2 regions of the Pseudomonas sp. 20P_3.2_Bac5 genome follow, and region 1 is predicted to be linked to the other one. Evidence: riboswitches for the same ligand, from Rfam matches in the RefSeq annotation. Region 1 holds a riboswitch; the other holds the start of a gene.
The links. A riboswitch is a leader RNA that binds a small molecule or an ion and turns the genes downstream of it on or off. The one in region 1 is predicted to bind cobalamin.
Positions count from the first base shown of each region.

Region 2: it holds a riboswitch for cobalamin, as region 1 does, so the genes downstream of both, cobW (cobalamin biosynthesis protein CobW) here and NTD88_RS27270 (TonB-dependent receptor) in region 1, are expected to answer to the same signal.

Region 1 is NZ_JANLOA010000135.1:26,498-33,800, reverse strand. Features, by position in the region: gene NTD88_RS27280 (homoserine dehydrogenase) at 1-3, shown strand, start outside; gene NTD88_RS27275 (aldehyde dehydrogenase family protein) at 16-1,434, shown strand; cobalamin riboswitch at 1,513-1,719, shown strand; gene NTD88_RS27270 (TonB-dependent receptor) at 1,827-3,965, shown strand; gene NTD88_RS27265 (ABC transporter ATP-binding protein) at 4,001-4,786, shown strand; gene NTD88_RS27260 (ABC transporter substrate-binding protein) at 4,783-5,751, shown strand; gene NTD88_RS27255 (FecCD family ABC transporter permease) at 5,751-6,773, shown strand; gene NTD88_RS27250 (potassium transporter Kup) at 7,114-7,303, shown strand, end outside.
Region 2 is NZ_JANLOA010000009.1:107,922-115,224, forward strand. Features, by position in the region: gene NTD88_RS01475 (hypothetical protein) at 1-381, shown strand, start outside; gene NTD88_RS01480 (gamma-glutamyl-gamma-aminobutyrate hydrolase family protein) at 614-1,426, opposite strand; gene hpaR (homoprotocatechuate degradation operon regulator HpaR) at 1,805-2,227, shown strand; gene NTD88_RS01490 (hypothetical protein) at 2,396-2,692, shown strand; gene NTD88_RS01495 (DUF1272 domain-containing protein) at 2,809-3,054, opposite strand; gene cobM (precorrin-4 C(11)-methyltransferase) at 3,125-3,871, opposite strand; gene NTD88_RS01505 (cobalamin biosynthesis protein) at 3,900-4,325, opposite strand; gene NTD88_RS01510 (CbtA family protein) at 4,325-5,017, opposite strand; gene NTD88_RS01515 (CbtB-domain containing protein) at 5,029-5,211, opposite strand; cobalamin riboswitch at 5,310-5,497, opposite strand; cobalamin riboswitch at 5,554-5,762, shown strand; gene cobW (cobalamin biosynthesis protein CobW) at 5,858-6,925, shown strand; gene cobN (cobaltochelatase subunit CobN) at 6,929-7,303, shown strand, end outside.

The DNA of each region.
Region 1 (7,303 bases):
TAACCGGAGCCTTTCATGAGCGTATCTCGCATGACCAGTGTTCAATCCGTAGCCCCAAGCCACATCGACGTGTTCAGCCCGTTCGATGGCGGTGTGGTCGGTCGCGTGCCCAACCTCGACGCTGCGGCGGTGCCGGGCCTGCTGGCCCGGGCGCGGGCGGGCGTCAGCGAAAGCGCGGCGCTGCCACGCCATCGCCGTGCGCGGATTCTCGAGGAGGCCGCACGACTCGTGGAAGCCGACGCCGCGGCGTTCGCCAGCCTGATCGTGGCCGAGGCCGGGAAAACCCTGCGCCAGGCCGAGAAGGAAGTGAAGCGCTGTGTTAACACGCTGAAGCTGTCCGCCGAAGAGGCGCGGCGCAATGCCGGTGAAGTGGTGCCGTTCGAAGCCTATGAGGGCTCGGAGTCCCGCCAGGGCTGGTTCACTCGCGAACCGCTGGGGCTGATCGTCGCGATCACGCCTTACAACGACCCGCTGAATCTGGTCGCGCACAAACTGGGCCCGGCGATTGCCGGCGGTAACGCGGTGATCCTCAAACCGTCCGAGCTGGCGCCGTTGTCGGCGTTGAAACTGGTGGAGTGCCTGTCGCAGGCCGGGCTCCCGGACAACGTGGTGACCACCGCCACCGGCGGTGTGGAACTGGGCCGGGCGCTGGTCGAACTGCACGAGGTGCGGATGATTTCCTTCACCGGCGGCTTTGCCACCGGCGAATCCATCGCCCGCAGCGCCGGGCTGAAAAAGCTGGCGATGGACCTGGGCGGCAACGCGCCGGTATTGGTGCTGGAAGACTGCGACCTCGGGCCGACCGTGGAGTCCTGCGTCTCGGGTGCCTTCTGGGCCGCCGGGCAGAACTGCATCGGCACCCAGCGCATCCTGGTGCACCGCGCGATTTATCCGGCGTTCCGCGAACAGTTCGTGGCGCAGTCGCGGGCCTTGAACCTGGGTGACCCGTCGCTTCGCGAAACGGATGTCGGGCCGATGGTCACCGAGCAGGCGGCCTGCCGCACCGAACAATTGGTCGAGGACGCCGTGGCGGACGGTGCCAGGGTGCTTTGTGGCCACCGCCGCGAGGGCGCGCTGTACGCACCTACCGTGCTGGAACAGGTCAGCCACGCCAGCCGGATCTGGCAGCAGGAAGTGTTCGCGCCGGTGGTGATCCTCGAACCGTTCGACCACCTCGACGACGCCGTCGCCCTGGCCAACGCGCCGGAATACAGCCTGCACGCCGGCGTATTCACCCGCGACCTGTCGACCGCGCTGAAGCTGGCCCGGCGCATCGAGGCCGGTGGCGTGATGATCAACGACTCGTCCGACTACCGCTTCGACGCCATGCCATTCGGTGGCTTCAAATACGGCAGCCTCGGACGGGAAGGGGTGCGCTTCGCCTATGAAGACATGACGCAGCCGAAAGTGGTGTGCATCAACGACATGGGCTGAGTCGTCGCGTCGGTGATTGCCGGTCCTGATGCCGGCCACCGACACCTCTGTCGTTGACCGGCTGGCACTTTGATGGTCAACTGCGCGCCTGTTTCAGGTGCCCCATACCGCCGTGTATGGGGTGAAACGGGAAGCCGGTTCGTCACTTTGCTGATCAGTCCGGCGCTGCCCCCGCAACGGTATGCGAGCGAAACATTCGAAAAGCCACTGTGCCCCGCGCATGGGAAGGCGAATGTTTCATGACCCTCGCGAGCCCGGAGACCGGCCTGAAGCATCGTTTGGCAAACCCGCGGTGGGCGGGCGCAGGCCGGTTTCCGTGGGCTGTCGCGCCCGCGATTCCCTATGCGTTGTTCCCTCCGGGATTCTTTCATTCCTGCTTCAAGTGGAACGACATGTCCCGTAATTCCCTGTTCAATTCCTTCTCGGGCACGCTGCTGTGTGCCAGCCTCGCACCTTGCGTATTACTGTCCCTGCCGGCGCACGCCGCGGAAGACGAAAAAGCCCTGTCCCTGCCGGCCACGGCCATCAACGAGGTCGCCGAGCAAAACCCTCAGCCTGACCTGCACACCCCGAGCACCAGCGGTTCGCGCCTGGGGCTGACGCCGCTGGAGACCCCGGCCAGTGTGACCAGCATCAGCGCCGAGCAGATCCTCAAACGCAATAACGCCACCGTGCAGGACGCCGTGACCCGCTCGCCGGGCGTCACCTTCATCGGCACTCCCGGCAACGGCGGCACCGCGCTGTCGGCCCGCGGCTTCACCGGCCACAGCTCGACCATGCAGTTGTATGACGGCACCCGCCTGTATGTCGGCGCCGGCACCGTCACCTTCCCGGTGGACACCTGGGCCGTGGAACGCATCGATGTGCTGCGCGGCCCGGCCTCGGTGCTCTACGGCGAAGGCGCCACGGGCGCGGTGATCAACGTGGTGCCGAAGAAGCCGTTCGAGGGCGAGATCCGCAACCACCTGCGCCTCGGCTATGGCTCGGACGACAAACGCCAGGCCGCGCTGGACAGCGGCGGCTCGCTGACCGACACCCTCAGCTACCGCTTCAACCTGAACCAGCAAGCGAGCAATGGCTGGGTCGATCGCGGCAACTCGGAAAGCATCGCCCTCAGCGGCTCGCTGCGCTGGCAGGCCACCGACGACCTGAGCTTCACCTTCAGCCACGACTACAGCGACCAGGAGCCGCAGCGCTACTTCGGTACGCCGTTGGTGGACGGGCATTTCCGCGAGTCGCTGCGTGACCACAACTACAACGTCGAGGATGCGACCGACCACTACAACGACCAGTCCACCCGGCTGGTCACGGACTGGACGATCAACGACAACCTCAGCGCCAGCAACCAGTTGTACTTCCTCAAGGCCCAGCGCCGCTGGCGCAATGCCGAGACTTACACCTGGCTGCCGGGCGACCTCGTGCGGCGCGACAGCTTCATCAGCATCAAGCAGACCCAGGAGCAGGTGGGCGACCGTCAGACCTTCACCCTGCAGCATTCGCTGTTCGGGCTGGACAGCCGCACCGTGGTCGGCGCGGACTACAACTCGATCCGCTTCGTGCGCAAGCATGACTTCGGCAACGTCTACAGCGACACCGTGCCGCTGGCCGGCTCGGGTGGTGGCGGCTATGTCAGCACCGACCCGTATCGCTCCCGTGACGCCAACCAGGCGAAGCAGTTCTCGCTGTTCGCCGAGAACCGCACCCAGCTCACCGAGCAGCTTTCGCTGATCACCGGTGTGCGCCGCGATCAGGTCCACCTCGACCGTACCGACGTGCCGACTGACACCCGCAGTGATCGCAGCCTGTCCGGTGGCAACTGGCGCGCCGGCCTGGTGTTCGCCGTCACCGAGGACCTGTCGCTGTACGGCCAGTACGCGACCAGCACCGAAGGCGTCAGCAACCTGCTGACCCTCTCGACCGCGCAGCAGCAATGGGACCTCAGCACCGCGAAACAGACCGAAGTGGGCATCAAGCAGCAGTTGCTCGACGGCCGTGGCGAATGGACCCTGGCCGCGTACCACATCGTCAAGAAGAAGCTGCTGAGCACCGATCCGGTCAATCCGACGATCCAGCAGCAGATCGGCCAGCAGTCCTCCGACGGCATCGAAGCCACCCTGGAACTGCGTCTGCCATACGACGTGCAGCTTTCGGCCAACGCCGCCTGGGTTCGCGCCGAGTACGACGAGTTCGCCAGCGGCAGCAATGACTTCAAAGGCAACCAGCCGGTCAACGTGCCGCGCCGTTCCGCCAACCTGTGGCTGAGCAAGGACTTCGCCGAGCGCTTCAGCGCCGGCGCGGGCGCGCGCTACGTGGACAGCCGTTACGGCGACAACGCCAACACGGTCGACGTCCCGGGCTACACCGTGGTCGATGCCAACGTTGACTGGCACGTGCAGCCGGACCTGACCCTCGGCTTGCAACTGAACAACCTGTTCGACCGCCAGTACGCCACCACCACCGGCAACAACGGTCGGCAGTGGTACCTGGGCGAGCCGCGTTCGTTCTTCGTCACGGCTGACTACACCTTCTGACTGCCGCGCCCCCGGCGGGGGCGCACGGAGACTGAATGTCCTCACTCAGTATCGAGGGGCTGGCCTGGGCCGCCCCCGGCCGTGACCGCGATCCGCTCTGGCTGCTGCGGGATATCCACCTGCGGGTCGGCCAGGGCGAATTCGTCGGCCTGATCGGCCCCAATGGCAGCGGCAAGACCAGCCTTTTGCGCTGCGCCTACCGTGCCTATGAACCGGCCATGGGCAGCGTGATGCTGGACGGCGAGAACCTGTGGCGGCGCACCCCGCGCTGGTGCGCACAGCGCATTGCCGTGGTGCTGCAGGAGTTTCCCCAGGAATTCGGCCTGACCGTTGCCGACGTCGTGGCCATGGGGCGTACCCCGCACCAGGGCCTGTTCGGCGGCGACAACGCGGACGATGCCGCGCAGGTGGCGCAGGCGCTGAAGCGGGTAGGGCTCACGGCGTGCGCGCTGCGCAGTTTCGCCAGCCTGTCCGGTGGCGAAAAACAGCGCGTGCTGCTGGCCCGGGCCTTGGTGCAACAGCCTGGCCTGTTGATTCTCGACGAGCCGACCAACCACCTCGACCCGCGTTATCAGCTCGAACTCCTGGGCCATCTGCGCAGCCTCGACCTGAGCGTCCTCGCCAGCTTTCATGACCTGAACCTGGCGGCGGCGTTTTGCGATCGGCTCTGCGTCATCGCCGAGGGCCGCATCGTCGCCAGCGGAACACCGGCCGAGGTCCTGACCAGTGAGCTTCTGCACCACGTTTTCGGCGTGCGGGCGCTGGTCGATAGCCACCCGCTGCACGCCTATCCACGAATCACCTGGATCACTCAACCATGAACTATCGGTTTCTTGCCGGCCTGATGCTGGCGCTGCTGGCGGCGCCGTCGATGGCCAGCGACTATCCACTCACCGTGCGCAGTTGCGAGCGCGACGTCACCCTGAACAAGGCGCCGCAACGGGTCGTCGTTCACGATGTGAATATGACCGGCATGCTCCTGCACCTGGGTTTGCGCGAGCGTCTGGCCGGCTACACCGGCTTTACCGCCACCAAGCACCGCGACCCCTGGATCAGCGAGGCGCTGCAGGGTGTGCCGCAGCTTGCCAGCCGCTACCCGTCCGTCGAAACGCTGTTGGCGGTGGATGCCGACCTGTTCTTCGCCGGCTGGAACTACGGCATGCGGGTCGGTGGCCCGCTGACCCCGACGTCCCTCGCGGCGTTCGGCATTCCGGTCTATGAACTCAGCGAATCCTGCTCATGGATCATGAAACAGCCGCGCGCCAGCCTGGATGACGTGTACCGCGACCTGACGAACCTGGGGCGGATCTTCTCCGTCGAAGACCGCGCCCAGGCGCTGGTCGGCCAGATGCGCGCACGCATCGAGGCGGTCGGCAACGCGGTTCGGCAGGGGCCGGACGCGCCGCGGGTCTTCCTCTACGACAGCGGCGAAGACCGGCCCACCACCTCGGGCCGCCTCGGCATGCCCCAGGCGCTGATCGATGCTGCTGGCGGGCACAACATCATGGACGACGTCGCCGCCAGTTGGACCCAGGTGAACTGGGAAAGCGTGGTGGAGCGCGATCCGGAAGTCATCGCGATCGTCGACTACGGCCCGCTGAGCTGGCAGCAGAAACGTGATTTCCTGTTGCGTCATCCGGCGTTGCAAACGGTGCGGGCCATTCGTGAGCAGCGTTTTGTGGTGCTGACCTATCTGGAAGTCACACCGTCGGTAGAGAACGCCATCGCCATCGAAAAACTCGCCGCGGGTCTGCACCCACGGTTGTTCGCGCAGGACTCGCACTGATGCTGATCCGAAGCCATGCCGCCTATCGCGGGCTGCTCGCAGCCTTGCTGCTGGTCATTCTGCTGTCTTGCGTGGTCGCGCTGGCGTTCGGACCGGCGGTGATTCCGCTGGGCACCGTCTGGGGGATCATTGGCCGGCAGGCCGGGCTTGAGCTGCCGGTGAACTGGAGTGCGGGGCAGGAGCATATCGTCTGGCTGATCCGTGCGCCGCGGGTGCTGCTCGGCGCGTTGGTCGGGGCGGGCCTCGCGTTGGTCGGGACCGCGTTGCAGGCGGTGACCCGCAACCCGCTGGCGGATCCGCACCTGCTCGGCGTCAGCTCCGGCGCGGCGCTGGGGGCGGTGTTGGTGATTCTTTACCTCGGCGAATTCATCGGCATCTTCAGCCTGCCGCTGGCGGCGTTTATCGGCGCGGCGGGCAGCATGCTGCTGGTGCTGGCGGTGGCCCGACGGGACGTGCGTCTCGAAAGCGACCGGCTGCTGCTCGCCGGTGTGGCGGTGTCGTTCGTGCTGATGGCGGGGGTGAACCTGTTGCTGTTCACCGGCGAGCAACATGCTGCGGCGTCGGTGGTGTTCTGGATGCTGGGCGGCCTGGGCTCGGCGCGCTGGGAGGTGATCTGGCTGCCGGCGCTGTGCGTGGCGGCTTGCATGCTGGCGCTGTGGGTGCTGGCTCGCGGGCTCAATGCGTTGATGAGTGGTGAACAGACGGCGATCAGTCTGGGGTTTAGTGGTCGTCGTCTGCGTATTCAGGTGTTTCTCTGCACATCGTTGCTGACCGGGGTGTTGGTTTCGTTGTCCGGGGCCATTGGTTTTGTCGGGCTGATGGTGCCGCATATGGCGCGCCGTCTGGTGGGTGCGGAGAACCGGCGCTTGCTGCCGGTCAGTGCGGCGCTGGGCGCGGTGTTTCTGGTGTGGGTTGATGTGGCGGCCAGAACCTTGATCGCGCCTGAGGATCTGCCGATTGGTGTGGCGACGGCGGCGTTGGGGGGTGTGTTTTTTATTGTGTTGTTGAAGCGGGGGCGATAGTGAGGGCGGGGTTTGGGTATCTGCCTTTCTTTCGGTCATTCGGTGGTTGGAAGGCGCATGTCGGAAGCTCTCCAGCGCTCTTGAGATCGAGCGCCGCGCGGGCGGCGCTCGGTCTTGAGGGCGCTGAAAACCTTTCGGCTAGCGCTTGGTCGCCAAACAGCCATGAAATGTGCAGATACGCACCCCAAAAAAACCGAATTTTTACGCCTTTTTTACGCCCCATCCCAACGCATAAAACGATACTGAGCGCGTTTTTTTGCCCGCACCCGGACGCCCCCCCGGTGAAATACCCCAGCTCATGAAGGGCCCGCGTCAGCCCCTCAACCCAGAGAAGTCACCCGTGAGTGAAGCACTGACCGTTGCAGAACCCTCCCACCACGCCAAAACCTCCGGCATCGGCATGCTGATCGCCGCTGCCGGCGTGGTGTATGGCGATATCGGCACCAGCCCCTTGTACACCCTCAAGGAGGTGTTCTCCGGCCACTACGGCGTTCAGCCCAGCCATGACGGCGTGCTGGGGATCCTGTCAC
Region 2 (7,303 bases), on a different contig from region 1:
AAGGCCGCAGCGAGCAATGCCACGGCTTCGGACACCGGCCTGTCGTCGGTGGCCAGCAAGGCCAGCACGCGTCTTGAAGCGACGTTGGCCCCGCGCGGCGCGGCCAGCGCGGTAGCCGCGGCGGTCGGCAAGGCGGCTGGCCTGCTGATCTCCGTGGCCTCGGCCGGCATCGGCGCGATGATGCACGAGAGCGACCGGCCGGAAATGGTCGAGCAGTTGCGGGTGATCCTCAATGTGGCGCTGAACGAGGAGTGGCAGAGCCTGATGGAGAATCATGCCTCTGGGGTAATGGCGGGTGTGTGGTCGATGGCGGGACAGATCGAAGGGCGCCTGGGGGCGCAGTCGGAAATGGCGCCGAGGATGGATGCTTTCCTTAGATAAATCATTAAAAACAAATAGTTATGATCTTTTATTGATTTGTTTTGTGAGGTTAAAGAAGAACAATCTAACCCAGTGCTTTTATCGTAAAAATACTTATATTTCAGCAGCTTGAATGATTTAGTTAATGTTGATTGGATTTTGAGTCAGACAAAAAAGCCGCATCAAGGTGTCCTTGATGCGGCTTTTTTCATGATTAAAAAATCAACTAAATCATGATATTGCGTGGCTTTTCTCAAGCAATGCTTTGGGTCTTGCTCTGCTGCCGTTTGGTCGCCTGGGTACGGCAGGCATTGCCGAACGCTTCGAACATCCTCACCGAATCAGGGTTCTTCGCGGCTTGCCATTCCGGGTGCCACTGCACCGCGAACAGGAACGGCGACAGGCTTGGCGCATGGATCGCCTCGACCAGGCCGTCTTCGGCACGGGCCAGCGGCTCGACGCCTTCACCCAGGGTTTTCAGGCCTTGGCCATGCAGCGAGTTGACGCGAATCTCGTCGCTCTGCAGCAGTTCCTGCAACCAGCTTCCGGGCTCGATGCGCACGCTGTGCACCGCGCTGTACTGCACCTCCACCGGATCTTCCGGGTTTTCCCGGTGATCGTTGAAGCCAGGCTCGGCGTAGACCTTCTGGTAGATGTCGCCACCCAGCGCCACGTTGATTTCCTGCATGCCGCGGCAGATACCAAAGATCGGCAGGCCACGGGCGATGGCCAACTGCACCAGCGGCAGGTCGAAGAGGTCGCGGTTGCGGTCCTGACCCTTGCCTGGAGTCTGGTTTTCCTGGCCGTAGAGGGCCGGGTCGATATTGCTGCCGGCGCCGGTCAGGTACACACCGTCAGCCATGTCCAGATACTGTTCGAGGTCTTCGGTGCCGCAGCAGGTCGGAACCAGGAGGGGGACGCAGTCAGCGTGTTCGACCAGCGGCACGATGTACTTGTGGGTCATCACTTGATAGTCGTGACCCTTGCGCTCTTGAGAGCCCATGGTCATCAGGACGACAGGTTTGCGGGCTTTTTGATTCTTATTGCCAATGTTGCTGTTGGGCATATGTCACCTTGGGACAGGCGCGGCCTGTCATTGTTGTGCAGGCGCGCCGATTGCTGCAGGGCGCTACCCGAGGTTTCGAGCACTGCCGGGTGTGCACGCGAACGTCGATTCCCGGTCGAAACCTGCCGCATAGCTTGCCAGAGCCGTTAAATATATCAAGCGGATTAACCGTTTCGTGTGCATATTTTTTAACGTAAGACCTTTGATTTATCGTTTAACTCTCTGATTGGCCTCAGGTAAATGTGATTTTTAGCGGACACGGCAGTTCATTATATTTGACGAGCCTTTCACCGCTGTCCGCACCGTGGCCATTACGGGCCTTGCGGCCCGAAAGCCCCGCTCTTAAGCTTCAGAACCTCCGTTGATATCAGCCTGCCCATGCCCAGTCCAAGACCGTCCCTGACCCTCACGCTGTTGCAAGCCCGCGAAGCCACCATGGCCTTCTTCCGCCCGTCGCTCAACGCGCACGGCCTCACCGAGCAGCAGTGGCGGGTGATCCGCATCCTGCGCCAGCAAGGCGAGCTGGAAAGCCATCAACTGGCCGAACAGGCCTGCATTCTCAAACCGAGCATGACCGGCGTGCTGAGTCGCCTTGAGCGCGACGGCCTGGTGCGGCGCAAGAAATCCGTGCAGGACCAGCGCCGGGTCTTTGTCAGCCTCACCGAGCAGGGCCAGCAGTGCTTCGTGGACATGAGCGAAGACATGGAGCGCAACTACCAGCGCATCCTCGAACAGTTCGGCGACGCCAAGCTGCAAACGCTGCTGGGGCTGCTCAACGAGTTGAAGGGCGTCAAGCCCTGAGGGGGCGGCTGTTCGCGCAACTGAAAAGTCCTACATATACTGTCGGTTATCCGCAACAGCTTGCCGTCGTTGGTCGGACCACGACGTCTCAACGCCGGTGGTAGTGGCCGTATCTGAAGTAACCCGCTCGCGAGTCGTCATTTCAGGCGCTTAAGAGAGGCTATGGCGATGGATATCATCAGTCTGATCATTCAGATCATCAGCGGTGTGGTAGGCGGCAACGCGGCGGGCATGAGCAAACAAGGCATGGGGCCGCTGCTCAATTCGATTCTTGGCGGGGTGGGTGGCGTGGTGCTGGGGCAGATCCTGGCGTCATTCACCGGCGATCAGAGCCTGGCCCAGGCTGGCGCGGCAGGCACCCTGGATTTGCCCGCGATCATCAGCAGCGTGGTGGGCGGCGGGGCTGGCGGGGCGGTGCTGACGTTTATCGTCGGGCTGATCAAGAACAAGCTGCAGCCGCATTAGCCACAAAATAGGGCCAGTCAGTTAAGCCCGTCGAGACCCTTCGCGAGCAAGCTCGCTCCTACACTGTAGGAGCGAGCTTGCTCGCGAAGGGCATTACTGCATCGTAGGCCCTTTCTTCAATGAGTCGGGCAACCCTCGGCCTTCACCGTGCGCACCGTCGTTGCCGGATTGCGCGCCAGCTTCTCGCCCACCCTGGCAGGCCTTGGCTGCAACTCGCCACCGCAGTTCGGGCACTTGCCCTTCAACTGACCTTCCGCACAGCTGCGGCAGTAGGTGCATTCGAACGAGCAGATCAGTGCATCGCGGCTGTCGCCTGGCAGGTCGGTGGCGCAGCATTCACAGCAGGGGCGCAGTTCAAGCATTGAAGGTAGTCCTTTGAGGTATGCCGAAGCGTTAAATTGAAGCAACGCTGATGGCAATGCAATAGCGCGGTCAGGGACGGTACAGATGCGCGTGGCCCGCCCGGTAAAGCGCGGACTCACTGAAATTGTCGCTGGCAAGCACCCGGCCCACCAGGATCAGCGCCGTGCGGCGGAATCCTTTGCGTTCCGTCTGCTCGACGATGTCGTCCAGCGTGCCCAGCACCCAGTCCTGGTCCGGCCAGGTGGCGCGATGGACCACGGCGATCGGGCAGTCGCCGCCGTAATGCGGGCGCAGTTGCTCGACGATCTTTGGCAGATGCCGCACCCCGAGGTGAATCGCCATGGTTGTCTTGTGGCTGGCCAGGCTGGCCAGCGCTTCACCTTCGGGCATAGGGGAGCTGTCGGCGAAGCGGGTGAGGATCACGCTCTGGGCGATGTCCGGCAGTGTCAGTTCGCAGCCGAGCAGGGCGGCGCTGGCCGCAGTGGCGGTCACGCCGGGGATGATCTGGTAAGGAATGCCCAGTTCACGCAGATGGCGAATTTGCTCGCCGATGGCGCCGTACAGGGCGGGGTCGCCGCTGTGCACCCGGGCCACGTCCTGGCCCTTGGCATGGGCGGCGCTGATCGCCGCGATGATCTGCTCCAGGTGCAACTCGGCGCTGTTGATGACGGTCTCGGCCTGGTGCCCTTCGAGCACTGCGGCGGGCACCAGGGAACCGGCGTAGATGATGACCGGGCACTGGCGGATCAGGCGCTGGCCCTTGACGGTGATCAGCTCCGGGTCGCCGGGGCCGGCGCCGATGAAATAGACGGTCATGGCAAATCCTTGAACGAGAGGGGGCGGATTATCCGCCAAACGACGGCGCCCAGGCCAATGCCAGGGTCATATCGTCCTGGACGATGCGGGTGACCCGCAGTTGTGCGGGAAGGCCGCTGACCTGTTCGGCCAGCGCCAGGGCACAGCTCTCGGCCACGCCATGGCAGCCGCTGTGGCGAAAGGCGACCGGCGAGCGGTGGCTGAGGCGGGCGGCGAAGGGCGCCAGTTGCGCGGCGCTGAAGAAACTCAGCGGCAGGGCAAGTTGCGCGGCCAGTTGCAGCAGGCCGGGTTCGTCGTGCTTGAGATCGATGCTGGCCAGGCCGGCGAGGGCTTCGAGAGGGAGGTCATGGGCTTTCAAGGTCCGCCTTAGCAGCCCGGCCAGATTATCGGCCGGACTGCTGCGGCGGCAGCCCAGCCCGGCGAACAGCGGGGTTGCGCCGGGCGGGAAGGGCATCACGCAGCCTGGCGGCGGTACAGCCAGGCGCTGATCAGGCCGAGGGCGACCCAGAACGCCGCATTGGTCAGCAGCGAAGCGACGATGAACTGCGACTCCAGCGCTTCTGGTGCCAGGCTTTCGTGCACTTCCGGTTGCGGCGCGCCGATCACATGCGGCAGCACCAGCAGCACCAGGCCCACGGCCTTGAGCAGCCAGTTACCGGCGAACACCATCAGCGCCAGGCCAACGGCGGTCGCCGCGGCGGTGCCAATCCACCAGTACTGACGCAGGGCCAGGTCGGCGGCGGCGGTACCCGGCAGTTCCGGCGGCAGGCCCAGGTTCGGCGCCAGGCAGAACACGGCGAAACCGCCGAGCCCCCACAGCGCACCCGTGGTGACGCGGCCTGGGCGACGCAGCGTGTACATGGCGGCGAGCAGCAGGGCAAAGCCGACCGCGACCACCAGATTGCCGCCCGTGGTGGACAGCACGCGCTGCCAGCCATCTTCCGGCGACCAGGCTTCGGCGTCGTGATGATGCTCCGCGCCCGCCGCGGCGTCGGCGTGCTCGTGTTCTTGTACGGCCGGGGCCGCGGTTTCATAGGTTTCCGCCTGGAGAATCAGCGGCGCGACCCAGAAGCTTTGCAGCAGGGTCAGCAGCAGTGCGGCCAGCAGGCCGGCGAAGCCTGCGGTGCGAGCGATGCGCATGAACATTCGGGCAGGCCTCAGTGGCAAGGGAAAGCGGCGCTGTGACGGGTATCGTGCGCGGCGTTGTGCACCGCTTCGATGTGCGAGAAGCCGGCGAAGTAGACCAGGCACAGGCCCAGCACCGAGGCGCTGACGGCAGCGACGATGCGCTGGCTGAGGGTGGTCGGGGTGGCGATGGCGTGACTGGCGATGATCGGCATGGCGCTTTCCTCTTGGTGTTGTCGGCAACAGGCAAGCGCGAAGAACCCCTGGCCGGAATCGCCCAGGGGCTGCAACGTCGCCCGCCCACCGCGGGTTTGGTCAATGCTGTTGTTCAGGCCGGTCTCCGGGCTTGCGAGGGCATTTCGCCGTGGCGTCACCTTCCCATGCCCGCAGGCACAGTGGTCTTGACGCTTTCCTCGCTTACCGTTGCGGGGGCAGCACCGGAATTTACCGGTTTCCCGTTTCACCTTGTAACAAAAAGGCACCCAAACGAATCGCGCTAGGAAATCACGCGCGTTGACATCCGTCAATACAGCGGTTGACCGGCTTCGGGGCACTGCGTAGCCTTGCCGGTTCGAGGTTCTCTGGCACGGGCCGGAGCTAAGACGGGAACGCGGTGCGCCTTTTTCAGGCCAGGCCGCGGCTGCCCCCGCAACTGTAAGCGCTGCTCCCATCGACACAGCCACTGCCGAACCGGCGGGAAGGCGTCGATGCCGCCCTGAAGGGCACAGCGCGAGCCAGGAGACCTGCCTCGTTCAGTTTCCGACTTTCAACCGGGCGGGGTGATCCGGTGGCGAACGCGCCCAGGCTGCATGCCTGCGGCTCCCGTCCCGCATGCCCGCCATCCTGCCAAGGGCATCCGACATGAAAACACTGGCCAAACTCCCCGTCACCATCGTTACCGGCTTTCTCGGCTCGGGCAAAACCACCTTGCTGCGGCACATGCTGGACAACGCCCAGGGCCGCCGTATCGCGGTGATCGTCAATGAATTCGGCGAGCTGGGCATCGACGGCGAAATCCTCAAGCAGTGCAGCATCGGCTGTACCGAAGAAGAAGCCTGCGGCCGGGTTTACGAACTGGCCAACGGCTGCCTGTGCTGCACCGTTCAGGAAGAATTCTTCCCGGTCATGCGTGAACTGGTGGCCCGCCGTGGCGACCTCGACCACATCCTGATCGAAACCAGCGGCCTGGCGCTGCCCAAGCCGTTGGTGCAAGCCTTCCAATGGCCGGAAATCCGCAACGCCTGCACCGTTGACGCGGTGATCACTGTGGTCGACAGCCCGGCCGTGGCCGCCGGCACCTTCGCCGCCTTCCCGGAACAGGTCGATGCCCAGCGCAAGCTGGACCCGAATCTGGATCACGAATCCCCGCTGCACGAATTGTTCGCCGACCAACTGGCCAGCGCCGACCTCGTCGTCCTCAACAAGGCCGACCTGATCGCTGCCGATGCCCTGGCCGCCGTGCGCGCCGAAGTGGCTGAAGAGCTGCCGCCTGCCGTGAAGGTGATCGAAGCCAGCAAAGGCGTGCTGCCGCTGGAAGTGCTGCTGGGCCTGGGCGCCGAGTCGGAAGCCCATATCGACGGCCGCCGTACCCACCACGACAGCCATCACGACGATGATGACCACGACGACCACGACCACGACGCCTTCGATTCCATTTCCCTGGAACTGCCCGAAGCCGACGAAGCCCTGCTGCTCGACGCCCTCACCCAGTTGGTGGTGGACAGCGGCATTCTGCGGGTCAAGGGTTTCGCGGCGATTCCCGGCAAGCCGATGCGCCTGCTGATCCAGGGCGTTGGTACGCGCTTCGACAAACACTTCGACCGCGCCTGGCGCAGTGACGAAGCGCGGGTCACGCGCCTGGTGCTGATCGGTCAGGAACTCGACGCCGAGGCGCTGCAAGCCCGTCTGCGCGCGGCCCTGGGCGCCTGATCCATGCACCTGCTGCGGACCCAGCCCGGCGGCTTCGTGCCGGACGACAGCATTGCCGACCTCGGGCAGACTCCCGCCGAGCTGGTGATCCTTTGCAGCGGTGACTCGCACCTGGCGCTGCTGGCGGAAACCGCCCGCGAGCTGCCGGACGACTACCCCAGCCTGCGCCTGGCCAATCCGATGCAGGTGCAGAACCATGCGTCGGTCGACCTGTATGTCGATCAGGTGCTGCGCCACGCCAAGGTCATCCTGGTGTCGCTGCATGGCGGCATCGGCTATTGGCGCTACGGCGTCGAGCAACTGGTGGCCCTGGCCGAGCGCGGCGTGCAACTGATTCTGGTACCGGGCGACGACCGCCCGGACCCGGAGCTGAGCAGC